Regions from separate parts of the Metabacillus hrfriensis genome, predicted to be linked through region 2. Evidence: riboswitches for the same ligand, from Rfam matches in the RefSeq annotation. Region 2 holds a riboswitch; the other holds the start of a gene.
What was found. Region 2 has a riboswitch for S-adenosylmethionine ahead of QLQ22_RS22125 (methionine ABC transporter ATP-binding protein). Riboswitches for the same ligand answer to the same signal wherever they lie in the genome.
Positions count from the first base shown of each region.

Region 1 (3,129 bases), 1.8 Mb from region 2:
CGATTGTCGCCTGCCCGGGCCATTCTTTCACGAATACTGTCAGAAAGAGTAATGCCCGGAATTTCGTTATGGATAAATTCTGCATTGCGGCTGCTTGTGAGCGGCATAATGCCGATATAAATCGGAACGGTTAAGTGCTTCGTTTCCTCATAAACATCAATCAGCTGTTTTTCTGAGTAAATTGGCTGTGAAATGAAATAATCTGCACCGCAGGCAATTTTCTTCTCCAGTCTTTTTACCGCTTTATCTAGATATTTAACATTGGGATTAAACGCAGCGGCAACTGAAAAATTGGTTTTTTCCCCAAGAGGTTTTCCTGAATAAGAAAGACCATCGTTAAATTGTTTAATTAAGCTGATCAAATCAAATGATGAAAGATCATAAACGGAAGTAGCTCCCGGAAAATCCCCGATTTTTGATGGATCGCCCGTAATCGCCAGCACATCCGTAAGTCCCAGCGTATGAAGACCCATTAAATGAGATTGAAGGCCAATTAAGTTGCGGTCGCGGCATGTAATATGAATTAAGGACCTGAGTCCAAGTGTTTGCTGAACGATGGACCCTACAGCCACATTGCTTATTCTCGGTGATGCAAGTGAGTTGTCTGCAAGTGTTAAGGCATCGATTCCAGCAGCTTGCAGTGCTTTTGCACCTTTTATAAATTTGTCCAGCCCAAGCTTTTTAGGAGGATCGAGTTCTACAATCAGAGAGCGCTTTTTATTGACTATTTCCGGCAGGGGAGGGTACTTTCTTTCCGCTGCAGACGTGACAGAAATCTCTTTCTTTCTTATTTTAACTTTCTTTTCTGTAACTGGAGGGAGTCCTTTAAGCGCTGCTGCCATTGCTTCGATGTGGATTGGGGTTGTGCCGCAGCAGCCTCCAATCAGTCTTGCTCCCTGATTTCTGAAGGCTAGAGCGCTTTCTGCAAAATATTTTTCTCCAGAGCCATAGACAAGTCTTCCTTCTTCAAGAGTAGGCAAGCTGCTGTTGGGATAAACAGATAAGAACGCTCTTTCCGGGAGCGGAATTTCTTCAAGTGATGAAAGCATATGGTAAGGACCAAGTCTGCAATTCAGACCGACAACGTCAGCACCAAGGGCCTCAAGCTGAGAAAGGCCTTCTTGCAGGGGTGTTCCATCCTGCAAGACTCCAATTTCGTGAAGGGAGATGTTTGTAATAATCGGGATATTCGTTTCTTTTCTGGCGATCTCTAATACGGTTTTAATTTCTTCAAGATCATAATAGGTTTCAAGCAGCAGACCGCTTACCTCTTCACTGAGCATAAGGTAAAGCTGTTCTCTGAAATTTCGTTTAATGTCCTCAAGGGAATAGGCATTTTTCTTGAAAGCACGGATGCCGCCTATTGTTCCAAGAACATAGGTGTTATTGCCGGCTGCTGCTTTTTTAGCAATCTGAACGGCAGTACGGTTAATTGCTCTCACTTCATCTTCAAGTCCATATCTTGATAGTTTAATATAGTTTGCACCGTAAGTATTTGTCTGAATGACATCTGCACCGGCTGCAATATACGCCTTATGAACATTTAATATTTCATCAGGCTTCGATAAATTCAATTCTTCAAAACACCTGTCAACTCCGTGTGAGTAAAGCAATGTTCCCATTGCTCCGTCGCCAATCAGGATCTTCTTCTGTAAATCGTTTAAAAGTGTCAAACTCCAAACCTCCTTAGTGCAATAAAAAAACAAAAAAAGCCTTCCAAGAAGAAGACTTTTGAACGTTCAGGACTTCTTCTTATCGTTCGATGGATGCATCGCTGGAATTAGCACCTTGGATTGAAATCTCTGATGAAGACAGATGATTTCATTATGCCAGGTTGCTGAAGCTTCAAAGGGCCAGTCCCTCAGCTTCTCTAGATAAGAATGGTGAAATATGAAATTTTAGAAAAAGATATTATATCTAATTTACATGTTTTTTCGGATAGATTCAATACAAAAATAAAACTTTTCTGAATAGACGGGGAATTTGTTGAGGGGAAATCGAAGCAGATACTTGCAGAACAACGAAAAAAACACTCAGCAGAGGATAGCCCGAGTGTTTGTTCACTTTATCTGAAATTAATGAATTGAACATCTATCGGCAGGTCGGCTCCGCGAACGGCTGCGATCACCTGCTGAAGGTCGTCCTTATTTTTGCCGGTCACACGGACCTGATCGTCCTGAACCTGAGTTTTTACTTTTAATCCGGAATTTTTAATAATGGCATTAATCTTTTTTGCATTATCCTTATCAATACCCTGAATGAGCTTAGCGCGCTGGCGAATCGTTCCGCCCGATGCACCTTCGATTTTTCCGTAATCAATATTTCGTGTCGCTACATTGCGCTTTATCAATTTAGAAATAAAAACATCCTTTAACTGATCCATTTTAAACTCATCATCTGAAACTAAAACAATCTCTTCTTTTTCAAGAGAAATGCTGCTTTTGCTCCCTTTAAAATCATAGCGGGTGCCAATTTCCTTCATTGTCATCGTAATTGCATTCGTCACCTCAGGCATATCCACCTTTGAAACAATATCAAAAGAACTGTCCTTCGCCATAAGAATCCTCCCAAAAGTTTATATTATCTATAGATTATAGTAGAATGAACAGGGGATAACAACTAACGAAGTGCGGAATCGCCCGTTTAGCTCCGACAGACAGATAAGAATTCCGCCGAAAAGTCCGGGTTTGACTTTTTGGGGGAATTTGTTCTGGCCGAGGAGCTGGGCGATGGAGCCGGACAATACGAAGTGCGGAATCGCCCGTTTAGCTCCGACAGACAGATAAGGATCTGCCAGAAAAGGCGCTTTTTGCCTTTACTGGCGGATCCGTTCTGGCCGAGGAGCTGGGCGATGGAGCCGGACAAGACGAAGTACAAAACGTAAAAGTTGGAGTAGTCTGCAGCAATGAGGATGAAGTCCGGGTTTGACTTTTTGGGGGAATTTGTTCTGGCCGAGGAGCTGGGCGATGGAGCCGGACAATACGAAGTGCGGAATCGCCTGTTTAGCTCCGACAGACAGATAAGGATCTGCCAGAAAAGGCGCTTTTTGCCTTTACTGGCGGATCCGTTCTGGCCGAGGAGTTAGGCGATGGAGCCGGACAATACGAAGTACAAAACGTAAAAGTTGGA
Region 1 is NZ_CP126116.1:1,175,021-1,178,149, forward strand. It holds gene QLQ22_RS05765 (bifunctional homocysteine S-methyltransferase/methylenetetrahydrofolate reductase) at 1-1,673, opposite strand, end outside; SAM riboswitch class I at 1,750-1,881, opposite strand; gene QLQ22_RS05770 (YajQ family cyclic di-GMP-binding protein) at 2,066-2,557, opposite strand.
Region 1: linked by a shared signal. The riboswitch ahead of QLQ22_RS05765 (bifunctional homocysteine S-methyltransferase/methylenetetrahydrofolate reductase) and the one ahead of QLQ22_RS22125 (methionine ABC transporter ATP-binding protein) in region 2 are both predicted to bind S-adenosylmethionine.

Region 2 (3,129 bases):
CGGTAATAATCATGACAACTGTGTCAAAGCGCTGGTAGCCGTATGTAATGGCGAGATCCCCGAGTCCGCCGCCGCCGACAGCTCCAGCCATCGCTGATGCCCCGACAAGACCAACCGTTGCGATTGTAAGACTTAATACAAGTGAGCTTAATGCTTCTGGAACGATGAATTTAAAGATGATTTGCGTTGGTGTTGCTCCCATAGCTTCTGCTGCCTCTATGACTCCCGGGTCCACTTCTAATAATGAGTTCTCAATCAATCTCGCAATATATGGACCTGCATAAAAGACAAGCGGCACTACAGCAGCGGCAGTCCCAATTGATGTTCCTACAATTAATCTGGTTAGCGGAACAATCGCAACCATTAATATAATGAAGGGTACAGAACGGAAGATATTGACGACACCGTTCAAGATATTAAAAATAATGGCATTTTCCCATAGGTGCCCTTTTCTTGTAATGACCAGCAGCACACCAAGCGGCAGTCCGATCAAGGTTGAGAAAAGCAATGAAAAACCGGTCATTGCAAGTGTTTCGATCAGTGCATCAATAATTTGCTGTGAATTAACTAGCATGTACTTCCACCTCTTTAACTGTGACATTTTCCTGATTCATTACTAATAACGCCCGTTTAATTTCGCTTTTTGCTCCCTGCAGCTCGACAATCAAATGTCCAAACGGGATGCCCTGAAGCTCTGTGATGTTTCCAAATAAAACATTGATATCAAGATCAAACCGTTTAGCAATCTGAGAAAGCAGCGGCTGGCCCGAAGATTTGCCGACAAAGTTAATTTTGAAAATCTGTCCCTGTGCATTCTCCTCCTGCACTAATTTCAGCACAGACTCAGGGATGGAATCATTCAGAACAGAACTGACAAAGTTCGAAGCTGTTTTTGTTTGAGGATTTGAGAATACATCAAATACTGAGCCTGACTCGATAATTTTTCCGCCCTCAATTACTGCAACCCTATCGCAAACCTCCCTGATAACTGACATCTCATGGGTGATCATTAAAATTGTAATGTTGTATTCCTGATTGATTTTTTTCAAAAGCTTCAGAATGGACCCGGTTGTTTGAGGATCAAGTGCAGATGTTGCTTCATCACACAATAGAATGGAGGGCTGTGTAGCCAGTGCTCTTGCAATGCCGACACGCTGTTTTTGACCCCCTGACAGCTGGTCTGGATATTGATTTGCTTTGTCCTCTAACCCTACAAACGACAATAATTCTGTTACTCTTTGTTTGATTTCTTTTTGAGAGGCTTTTGCAAGAAGGAGCGGCATCGCAACATTGGCGAAGACCGTTTTGGAATTCAGCAGATTGAAATGCTGGAAGACCATGCCGATTTTGCGTTTTACTTGTCTTACTTCCTTTTGGGATAGTGCCGTTAAATCGAGATTATCAACAATGATTTTTCCCGAGCTTGGACGCTCTAACAAATTCACTGTGCGGATCAGTGTGCTTTTACCGGCTCCGCTGAATCCGATCACACCGCAAATCTCCCCCTGCTTCACATGAAGATCAATGCCGTTAAGGGCTCTCACTTCATTTCCGCCGCTGTTATAAACCTTTGTGACACCTTCAAATTGAATCATATGTATTCCTCCCGTGATATTGATTTGAAAAGCGCAAGCGCCCGTTTAGCTCCGACAGACAGATAAGAATCTGACAGAAAAGTCCGGGTTTGACTTTTTTGGCGGATTTGTTCTGGCCGAGGAGTTGGGCAATGGAGCTAGACATCAATGCGCAAATTTTTATACTTTCTTATCTCTAAATAAAAAACCCTCTTCTATCCGACAAGAAGAGGGCATGAATTCATAAAGAATCACTAGGTCTCTTCTTATCTCCCAGGCTTTTTGCCTGCTGGAATTGGCACAGTACTTTTTTATAAAAGTCCGCTGCCGAAGCATCATCAGGCCAGTCCCTCCGCTTCTCTGGATAAGAAATCTATTTAATTTGCTGAAAAACAAAAAACCTCTTCCTGAAAGCCAAGAAGAGGGTAAGATCAAAGGTAAAAGACCGTTCACTCTTCTTATCTCTCAAGCGAAATCACGCTTGTTGGAGTTGGCACAGTTCTCAGGAAAGTCTGAGTCTGCTGCCGAGGTTTCAAAGGGCCAAATCCCTCCACCTCTCGTGATAAGAAGTTTCATATTTTCGATGTGAGTCCTACTTTACGCTGGTATTTTCAAAAAGTCAACACTTTTTTCATAAAAATATGACTACTTTGAAAGCCTGCGGTATCGGTATTGCTGCCACTGAAAACGAATAAAGCAGCCAACACAAAAGCCTAATATGGCAACAAATGCAGCTAGCGCGACCATTGCGGTAAAGATATAAGCCAGAGTCATCCAGTTCATCATATAACCAAGAAAACCAAGACTAAGACAGATGACTGCAATCATCTGATTGAACTGCTGCTGTTCGAAATCCTCGGGAATGTATTCCGAAGGCTTTTTTCTTAAAAAGAGCTTTGCCGTCTTCATAATAGGGTTAAATTTAAAAAGAAGCCCCATTAATCCTGGAATAAGAGGTATAAGAAGAAACCAGCCGGATCCTGAAACCCAAGCGGCTGCGACAGATAACACAATAAACCATTGATTCGTTAATACAAGAGGTTTAGGAATCGTATTCACTTAAATCCCACCTATCTGATTGGAATATTAGTATTCTACTCCTGTTTTTGTCATTTGTGAAGATAGAAACCTCAGGGGATTTCCCCCCCTTAAAAGCGTGTGAATGGGGTACTCAAATCGCTGATTCTCTGCTTTCATAACCTCAAAGTTTATTGACAGTTAGAAGGCGGCCGTGATAAGATCATTAAAACCAACTAAACCAATCAGAATTAAATAAATTATCAAGAGTGAACGAGAGATCTGGCTCCGCGACTTCACAGCAACCGCCGGCAAACGGAAAGGTGCTCCCACCAGCAAAGCTGCTGTGCTTTGGTTGATAGAGAAAAACCCTCTCTTTATAGCCAATGAAAGAGAGGGTTTTTCTTTTATGATTTGTATGAATTGGAGGAATCACAAATGACTGAAACGATTTACTCTGTATTGCCCGGTGCTGAAAGCTTTTTTTATAAAGGAAATGAGATTGGCATTCTGCTTTGCCATGGATTTGTTGGAACAC
Region 2 is NZ_CP126116.1:4,450,124-4,453,252, forward strand. It holds gene QLQ22_RS22120 (methionine ABC transporter permease) at 1-574, opposite strand, end outside; gene QLQ22_RS22125 (methionine ABC transporter ATP-binding protein) at 564-1,595, opposite strand; SAM riboswitch class I at 1,838-1,945, opposite strand; SAM riboswitch class I at 2,030-2,143, opposite strand; gene QLQ22_RS22130 (DUF4395 domain-containing protein) at 2,220-2,633, opposite strand; SAM riboswitch class I at 2,849-2,956, shown strand; gene QLQ22_RS22135 (alpha/beta hydrolase) at 3,030-3,129, shown strand, end outside.